DNA from 3 places in the Lactococcus protaetiae genome. Region 2 is predicted to be linked to each of the others. Evidence: predicted binding sites of a transcription regulator. Region 2 holds the regulator's gene; each other region holds the start of a gene.

Region 1 (3,210 bases), 1.1 Mb from region 2:
GGCGTGCGAAGCACGTAGCCACCGTTGCAAGCATCGACGGCATAAGCCGTAAGGCGGAGATAGCACGCACTTGTTTTGATAAAAAATGTGACAAATTCCTTTTGTTTACGTATAAGTAAACAGGAGGAATTTTTTTAATGAATAAAACAATGCTCATCGGCAGACTCACTAGTTCAGCCGAACTATCGAAAACGTCAAATGACAAATCCTACACTCGTATCACATTAGCCGTTAATCGCCGTTTTAAAAATGAAAATGGTGAACGAGAAGCAGATTTTATCTCAGTAGTATTTTGGGGAAAATTAGCAGAAACGCTTTCTTCTTATTCCAAAAAAGGAACGCTTATCTCTGTAGAAGGAGAAATAAGAACTCGAAACTATACAGATAAATCCAATCAGAAACACTATGTCACTGAAATTTTGGGAATGAACTACGACCTACTTGAAAGTAGAGCAACGATTGCTTTAAGAGAAAACGCAGCAAAGACGGAAGAAATATTACTCGAAGCCGAAGAATTACCTTTCTAATACATCAGATGGATGAGAAAACATATTTAACTTAGCAAGTGAGTGTTATCTCCGCCCTTTGGGCTACGCTGTCCCTCCTTGCTATGGTGCTACGTGCTTCGCAGACCGTTCTACGAACGGTCTACGCGCTGTCCGTTTGCTTAGCTGCTAAAGCAGCAAGAGCAAAAGGCAAAGCACCTAGTCGGAGTGACAATTTCCCTACCTCTTAAAGGTGGCGGGATAAGCAGCACTATCTCCGCTTCGCTACGCTGTCCATTTGCTCTAAATCGCTAAAACGATAAGGCAAAATCGCAAGCTCTGCTTTCGTTCTACTGCCCTAGGGTCTTAGCGCTTAGACTTCAGGGACAAGGTGACTTCATATCTTTGACGTTAAGCAGACTGTCGCAGCTTTAGCTGCGTACAGGTCGCTTAGTTGTTACACCTAGAGGTTGTGCCCTAACATTGGTGGGGAAAGAGAATCTCCCCACCAATGAAGTAACCACTTCAAACAAGTTTATACCCATAATCTTAAACAAATTGATACTGCTCCGCCACTCGATTAATTGATAACAGGGTGTGCCGATTACAGTTATTACTGATGGAATCAATATAATATAATAATCAATTTAGCAGTGTCACATTGATACACAATAGAAAGAAGTTTTTTCTTGACTAAAACTGACCTTTGAGATAAAATAATAATCAGAGTTAGCACTCTTTATCTTAGAGTGCTAACAAAAATAGAAAAATTAACTTACGGAGGTATTCTCATGTTAAAACCTTTATTTGACCGCGTAGTATTACGTGTGAAAGAAGAGGAAGAAAAATCAATTGGTGGTATTGTACTTGCAGCTGCAGCTCAGGAAAAGCCGCAAATTGCTGAAGTTATTGCCGTAGGACCTGGAAAAACGACAAACCACGGCTCACTCGTTGCACCGACAGTAAAAGTAGGAGACACAGTTGTCTTTGAAAAATTTGCTGGAAGTCAAATTAAAGTGGATGGAGAAAACTATCTTATCGCCCACGAAAGTGACCTACTTGCCATTCTTGATTAATATAAAACTGATTAAATAATAAGTTGAGAGGTCTGCACTAAACGAAAATGAAGATAGAGTAGTTTAACTTTTTTGTTTTATATGCTTACAAATTTTAGCTTTGAAACCAGAGGAGTAAACAAATAATTTTCGTGATTTTAGAACAGACAATCTTCACACCTTAAATCTTAAAGGAGATGAAAAAATGTCAAAAGAAATTAAATTTTCAAGTGATGCTCGTACTGCAATGATGCGAGGAATTGATATTCTAGCGGATACTGTAAAAACAACATTGGGACCTAAAGGACGTAATGTTGTTCTTGAAAAATCGTACGGTTCACCATTGATTACTAACGATGGGGTAACAATTGCCAAAGAAATTGAGCTTGAAGACCATTTTGAAAATATGGGAGCAAAGCTTGTGAGTGAAGTAGCTTCAAAAACAAATGATGTTGCAGGTGACGGAACAACTACCGCAACAGTGCTTACTCAAGCCATTGTCCGTGAAGGGTTAAAGAATGTGACTGCTGGTGCCAATCCAGTTGGAATTCGCCGTGGTATAGAATTGGCAACAGAAGCAGCTATTGCAGCAATTAAAGATATGGCAATCCCTGTTCATGATAAATCAGCTATTGCACAAGTTGCAACAGTTTCATCAAGAAGTGAAAAAGTCGGTGAGTATATTTCTGATGCAATGGAACGTGTGGGAGCTGACGGTGTTATCACTATTGAAGAATCAAAAGGAATGCAAACTGAGCTTGATGTTGTTGAAGGAATGCAGTTTGACAGAGGTTATCTCAGCCAATACATGGTTTCCAATACTGAAAAAATGGTCGCTGAATTGGATAATCCGTATATTCTTATCACTGATAAGAAAATCTCAAATATCCAAGAAATCCTACCTCTACTTGAACAAATTTTGAAAACAAATCGTCCATTGCTTATTGTTGCTGATGATGTGGATGGGGAAGCACTTCCAACACTTGTGCTCAATAAAATCAAGGGTGTATTTAATGTTGTCGCAGTCAAAGCACCAGGATTTGGTGACCGCAGAAAAGCTCAACTTGAAGATTTGGCAATTTTGACGGGTGGAACAGTGATTACTGAAGAACTTGGTCTTGATTTGAAAGATGCAACACTTGACGCACTTGGTCAAGCTGCAAAAGCAACAGTTGATAAAGAACACACCACAATTGTTGAAGGTGCTGGGATGCCAGATGCCATCGCCAATCGTGTTGCGATAATCAAAGCACAAATTGAAAAAACAACATCAGATTTTGACCGTGAAAAACTTCAAGAACGCCTAGCGAAACTTGCTGGTGGTGTAGCCGTTATTAAAGTTGGCGCTGCCACAGAAACAGAACTTAAAGCGATGAAATTACTCATTGAAGATGCTCTTAATGCTACGCGTGCGGCCGTAGAAGAAGGTATTGTTTCAGGTGGAGGAACGGCTTTCGTTAACTCAATCACTGCTCTGGATGCCCTAGAATATGAAGGTGACGTACAAACAGGAATTAATATCGTACGTCGCGCTCTTGAAGAACCAGTACGTCAAATCGCTGCCAATGCTGGATTTGAAGGTTCTGTTGTTATTGATAAACTTCGTTCAACATCAGCGGGAACAGGATTCAACGCTTCTACTGGTGAATATGTGAACATGATTGAAACAG
Region 2 (3,210 bases):
AAACATCGAAGACACCATCGCCAAGTTCAAGGATTGAGACGTCAAATGTACCACCACCAAGGTCAAAAACAAGAATCTTTTCATCTTTATCTGTCTTATCAAGACCATAAGCAAGTGCTGCTGCTGTTGGTTCGTTGACGATACGTTCAACTTCAAGACCTGCAATCTTACCTGCATCTTTTGTCGCTTGACGTTGTGCGTCATTGAAGTAAGCAGGTACTGTGATAACCGCTTTTTCTACTTTTTCACCAAGATAAGCTTCCGCTGTGGCTTTCAAGTTTTGCAAAATCATGGCTGAAATTTCTTGTGGTGTATATTCTTTACCATTTGCAGAAACTTTTTCATTCGTTCCCATTTTTGACTTGATTGAGAGGATTGTATCTGGATTTGTCACTGCTTGACGTTTTGCAGCATCACCAACTTGAATTTCACCATTTTTGAAAGCGACAACAGATGGTGTTGTGCGGTTTCCTTCTGGATTTGGAATGATTTTTGATTCTGTTCCTTCAAGGACTGCTACTGCTGAGTTTGTTGTACCAAGGTCAATACCGATAATTTTTGCCATTTTTATTTTACCTTCTTCTTTTTATTTTTTAACTATTTTTGTATTTCATAGTTTAGTGTCGTCTCGGACAATTTATATTGCTTATTGCGCCACGACGACCATTGCTGGACGAAGAATACGGTCATGGAGTTTATAGCCTTTTTGGAAAACTTGTGCTACTGTATCCGTTGGATGTTCTTCATCCGCTTCAACGGTTTGAACTGCCATATGAAAGTTAGGATCAAAAGGTACACCCTCAGCCGCAACTTCTTCAACACCTTCTTCTTTAAGCGCTGCTTTCAGGCTTTCTTGTACCATTTCAAGTCCTTTTTTAACATCTTCTGTAAGGCCTTCAACAGCAAGGGCACGTTCAAGATTATCAAGTGAAGGCAAGATTTTCTTAGCCAAATCTTGCGAGCGATATTTAACAAGTTGAAGACGTTCTTCATTGCCTCGGCGTTGAACATTTTGCATTTCAGCTGACACACGTAAGAATTTATTTTCCCACTCTGAAGCCAACTGTTGTGCTTCTTCAACTTCGTTGATTTCTTCCTCGACAATATCCTCAAGCGCTTCTTCTGTCAAGCTTTCCTCAACTTGCTCGTTTTCGACTATTTCTTTATTCTCGTCTTTAATTTCTTCGGACATATGCCCTCCTTTATGGTGTGAGATTGACTGTTTAGAAAGAATGAAAATTAGAAATATTTATGGTCTCGCACAAGGTACGGATTCCAGATTATATTTATTTTCACTTCCTTCTAGGTGGTTAAACTCAAATATTTTTTATCATTTTCTAATTTCATAATGATTACCATCAAGATAGCGGTAGTAATCTGTAAGTTTCATCGTCAGCACTTTGGCTACTAAATCCAAGATGGACATAATCCGTTGATAATCCATCTCAACTGGGCCAACCACTGTTAAAGTACCTAGACCACGATAAGGAATAACAAATTTTTGTGAAATAATCGTTAGATTTTTCATATATTTTTCATCATTATCAAATTTTACTGCACGCATTTCATCATTATTCGTGATTTCACGAATCTCATGAAGCATTCTTTCATCATCACTGAATAATTTGTAAAGTTCTGATAGATTTTCTGTTGCATAATCAAAAATATTTTTGCGACCTGCAACGGTCAAACGTTCCACAAATAAGTCATTAAAAATTGACTCAAAAAGTTGTAACACCTCACTTGTTACTTTGAAATAGCGTTGAACAATTTGCGGAATCTCAGTTCTTAATGTGTAATGAATATCAATCACTTTCTTTCCTACTAATCGTTCTTTGACGAGTTGAGTAAAGACTTGCAAATCTGCTTCTGTCATGGATTTTGGCAGGATAAATTGATTGGTTCTAACTTCTCCTGTTCCTAACGTAATCACTGATAGTACCGAATGATTATCTAGCATCACCATTTCAAAAGAAGCTAGGTTTTGTTCACGTTGTGGAACATTCAAAACAAAACTCGTCAATCCTGTCAGTACTGACAAAGTATGCGCTGCTGTTTCAAAAAGGTCAGATAAGCGATAAAATTCACCATCAAAAGCTTTCATTACTTTAAAAAGGTCATTTTGACTAAATTCTTCAAGCTGAATGACATTTTCAACAAAGTATTTATAGCCAGAGATACTTGGAATCCGACCGCTTGATGTGTGTTCTTTTTGGATTAATCCAAGATTTTCAAGCACTTTCATATCATTTCTGATGGTTGCACTTGATGCTTGAATACTATCGAGAAGAGCTTTTGAACCAATCGGCGTATGCTCTTTCGCATAGAGTGAAACAATCAGATTTAAGATTTGTCTTTGACGTTCTGTAATCATACTGCTCCTTTCTGTCGCAGTGAAGACATTTTGCTAGGTGCTTAGTGTCTCTTTCACTTGCAGAGCATCGTCATTTTCTGATTTAGCACTCTAACCCCTCAAGTGCTAACAAAGCTATTATAACCCTTTGTTTATTGCTTGTCAAGAAAAAAGACGTAAAAATTAGCACTCTTTTTACTAGAGTGCTAATTTGTTATTTATATGCTTTATTCTTTGCTACATCAGGCGAAGTTCTCTTGATGTCTGCCAAATATTCATTAGCGTAATGATGATGACAGCAATAACAAAAGCATTCTCAAATCTAATCTCATGACTGACAAACAATATGACGTAATCCAAAAGCAAGAAAGCTGTGATAATTTCTAACAAAACAAAAGTCACGCGCCAAAATTTAATCAGAAGAAAAATTAAAAGTGCAAAAAGTGCAAGATAAAGCAAATTTTGCCAGGCTGTCAGTGCTGACAGAATCTGGTCAGTAAGTAATTTAACATTTACAAAAATATTATTTAAAAAATGAGTGAAAAAATTGTCGTGTTTTACTAATATTTTAATCATTTCGACAGTAGCATAGATGAAAAGTGCCACATTAGCGTAGAGTAACAACCATACTTTACTGAACATCTCCAGTCCTTTCAAAATTTAACTTAGCAAGTGCGTGCTATCTCCGCCCTTCGGGCTACGCTGTCGATGCACCACGGTTATCCATTCGCTCTATCTTCGTTTCACTGCGCTGTCGATTCTCGCTACGCACCGAATATGCTTAGTCGAAGTCGCAACTCGCTACGTGCTTCGCACGCCGTTCTACGAGTCAATTGCGATTTGAACTTGCCACTTTA
Region 3 (3,210 bases), 1.0 Mb from region 2:
TATTCAATCCTTCACTGTTGCAGTAAATTCGTTATCTGAAAATTTTAGAATTTCTCAACTCCCTTCTCACGCAAGTGAAATTTCTAAAAAAATTTCAACTGATGCCGATAATGCTGGAACTTGGCCAGAACGATTCGGATTTGAAGTAACCAAAGTTGCTATTGAAAACATTGAATTTTCTGATGATGCTCGTGAACTTGTAAAACAATTTTCATCCAACAAAATGAATGTCAAAGCTTTTGATGATATCTCACAACGCACCTCAAATATCGCTGCACAACAAAAAATTGCTGAGGGCATTCAAGATAACGGATTGGGAAATGGAGCAGGAATGATTTTTGGTATGAACATGTCACAAAATATGAATGGACAAGCTCAAACTCTTTCCACACCAACACTATCCATTGATCAGCAGATTGAAACACTAAAAAAATTGAAAGATCTTGTAGATTTGGGAATTCTATCAGAAGAAGAATTCAATAACAAAAAGAAAGAAATAATGGGACTATAACAATGATAAAGCAAAAAAGTTGGGGAATAATCATTATCTGGATTATTATTTTTTGGCCAGTTGGGGTTTATTTTCTATTTAAACGTCTAAATACTGATAAATCTGCACTTATGACAGGGAATCCTAATATTTTGATTGCTGTAGGTTATATTCTTATACTTTTTGCAATTTTAGGCTTTTTTTCCAATATCAACCATATTGAAACAGCATTTTTCAGTTTAATAATTTATGGTGCTGGTGCATATCTTGTTTTGAAAAAAGCAAGCAAAACAAAACTAAAAGCGAAAAAGTATAAGGCCTATCTTGATTTAATTATCAACCAAGGTATTATAGATTCTAATGAAATAGGAAATAGATTAGAAATTTCAAATTCATCTGTTAATAATGATATCCAAGAAATGATTACTGCTGGTTATCTCCCTAATAATTACAATATTCCTCTAGAACCCATCTATCATAATAATAATATTCAACAAGAAAAAGTTGTAAAGTGTCCTGCATGCGGAGCTAATAATAAGATTACTGTAGGAAAAGTCTCTGAATGCGAATACTGTGGAACACAAATTCACTAACCTGTCTAAAATATATATATGTATCATATACATACTAATCAAGAAACATCCCGATTATTAATACAAATTACATTAAAGTCTTACAATAAGCTGATAAAACTAGCACTCTTAAAAACAGAGTGCTAGTTTTCAAATCAAATCTTTGACAGTCTAATCAACGGTGCCTATAATTATAAGTGTAGGGTAAAAAATACAAACCCTAATAGAGGAGGTTATTACAATGTCAAACGATTTGATGAACAGTCAAAACAATTGGATGGATTTTGGAGATGATTTCTTTAATCATTTCGGTCGGAATTTCTTCAAAAATGGCCTTGGTTTCCAAAACTCTAACCGTCAAATGGCAATGAAAACAGATATTTCGGAGTCGGATGCGGCTTACAGCGTAAAGATTGACTTACCTGGCTTGAAGAAAGATAATATTAACATTGATTATGTTAATGGTATACTCACTGTTTCAGGCAAGCAAGAACACACAAACGAAGCAAAAAATGAGGATGGTGAAGTGATTCATAGTGAGCGTTACTCTGGTTCATACAGCCGCTCCTATAGTTTACCAAATGTTGAACGTGAAGCTATCACAGCAAAGTATGATGGTGGTGTGTTAATCTTGAATTTACCAAAAACAAAAGTTGATGCAAACTCACATCGAATTGAAATCCAATAATTGTAAAAATCGTAGCTAAACGGCTACGATTTTTTGTTAAGCAAAGTTTTTATCATTCTGGACGTTTGCCATCTTCCCACCATAGCTTAATCAATGCTTGTGTTCCATCATTTTCAAACCCTTTTTCGGCAAGCATATCATAAAGTTGTTTGGCTCCTGCTGTAGCTGGAAGAGAAATACCCATTTTAGCAGATTCGTCTAGCGCAATACCGAGGTCTTTGATAAAGTGTTTTACAAAAAATCCTGCGGTAAAGTCTTCACGTAAAATACGTGGTGCATAGTTAGTGAGTGACCATGTCGCAGCAGAGCCACCACCAACTGTCATCAATACTTTATCAAGGTCAAGTCCCGCTTTATCTGCATATACAAGAAGCTCTGTCATGGCAGTCATCGTTCCTGCAATACCGATTTGATTTGCCATTTTTGTATGCTGTCCGCTACCTGCAGAGCCTTGATAAGCAATTGTTTTTCCCATTTTTTCAAAAAGGGGTAGAGCTTTATTATACACAGGCTCATCTCCACCAACCATAATAGTCAATGTGGCATTCTTTGCTCCAAGGTCTCCACCTGAAACAGGAGCATCCAGTGACTCAGCACCTTCTTTTTTAGCTGCTTCATAGATTTCTTGAGCAAGACCAGGTTGCGAAGTCGTCATATCAATCAACACCTTCCCCGAAAGTTCTGCTTTAAAAACCCCAGTTTCTCCAAAATAAATTTCACGAACATCTTTTGGATATCCTACTATCGAGATGATGAATTCTGCTTGTTTAGCCGCAGCTTCTGGACTATCAACATAAGTTGCACCACGCGCAACTAACGTATCTGTTTTTGATTTTGTACGGTTGTATACGACTAACTCATGACCTGCATCCATGAGATGACCTGCCATTGCAGCGCCCATAACACCTGTACCGATAAATGCAACTTTTGACATATTTTTCTCCTTTTGATACTAATATTGAACGTCTCTTCTTTTTCTTGCTTTATCGCCTCGAAGACGTTTAATTTTTCGATTGCGATACTCATCTAATTTGTAAGTTTTTAATAATTTTTCAATCTCAGTACGTGAATGTCCTGTCGCTTCTGAAATTGAAGAGAGCGAACGCAGTGGGTTTTCATCAATAACTTCTTGAAGTTGTTCTTCCTTTAATCTCATTGTTCCCTCCATTTTTTCTTAATGAATACACATTTTTCAATTTATTTCAAAACAAAAAACGATTAGCACCCAGCCAACCGTCCATTATCTCTTAATAAATCTCTAAAACATAGAGCTTTATATTATTATGGGAAGAAGGGATTTGAACCCTCACGCCCTTTCGAGCACATGCACCTGAAGCATGCGTGTCTGCCATTCCACCACTTCCCCGTTGGGTCAAAACGTTACCCTTTCTCGCTACGTTGCTAAAGCAACGAGTCGAAAGGACTTCCCCAGCACTTTTCTATGATAACAGTTTCATATT

Evidence for each region. Region 2 encodes HrcA, which represses chaperone genes, less so after heat shock. Its sites were predicted from a motif close to TTAGCACTCNNNNNNNNNGAGTGCTAA; they were not measured.
Region 1: a site for HrcA is predicted at 1,215-1,241, ahead of groES (co-chaperone GroES). Genes of this name have one in related genera too.
Region 3: a site for HrcA is predicted at 1,183-1,209, ahead of FLP15_RS02120 (Hsp20/alpha crystallin family protein). Genes of this name have one in related genera too.

The regions. Positions count from the first base shown of each region.
Region 1 covers NZ_CP041356.1:974,790-977,999, forward strand. Annotated here, with positions in the region: gene FLP15_RS04845 (single-stranded DNA-binding protein) at 138-527, shown strand; gene groES (co-chaperone GroES) at 1,277-1,561, shown strand; gene groL (chaperonin GroEL) at 1,746-3,210, shown strand, end outside.
Region 2 covers NZ_CP041356.1:2,075,033-2,078,242, forward strand. Annotated here, with positions in the region: gene dnaK (molecular chaperone DnaK) at 1-565, opposite strand, end outside; gene grpE (nucleotide exchange factor GrpE) at 647-1,192, opposite strand; gene hrcA (heat-inducible transcriptional repressor HrcA) at 1,331-2,374, opposite strand; gene FLP15_RS09895 (hypothetical protein) at 2,591-2,995, opposite strand.
Region 3 covers NZ_CP041356.1:415,627-418,836, forward strand. Annotated here, with positions in the region: gene FLP15_RS02110 (SPFH domain-containing protein) at 1-511, shown strand, start outside; gene FLP15_RS02115 (hypothetical protein) at 514-1,083, shown strand; gene FLP15_RS02120 (Hsp20/alpha crystallin family protein) at 1,304-1,750, shown strand; gene FLP15_RS02125 (NAD(P)-dependent oxidoreductase) at 1,803-2,684, opposite strand; gene FLP15_RS02130 (hypothetical protein) at 2,703-2,906, opposite strand; tRNA gene FLP15_RS02135 (tRNA-Leu) at 3,035-3,116, opposite strand.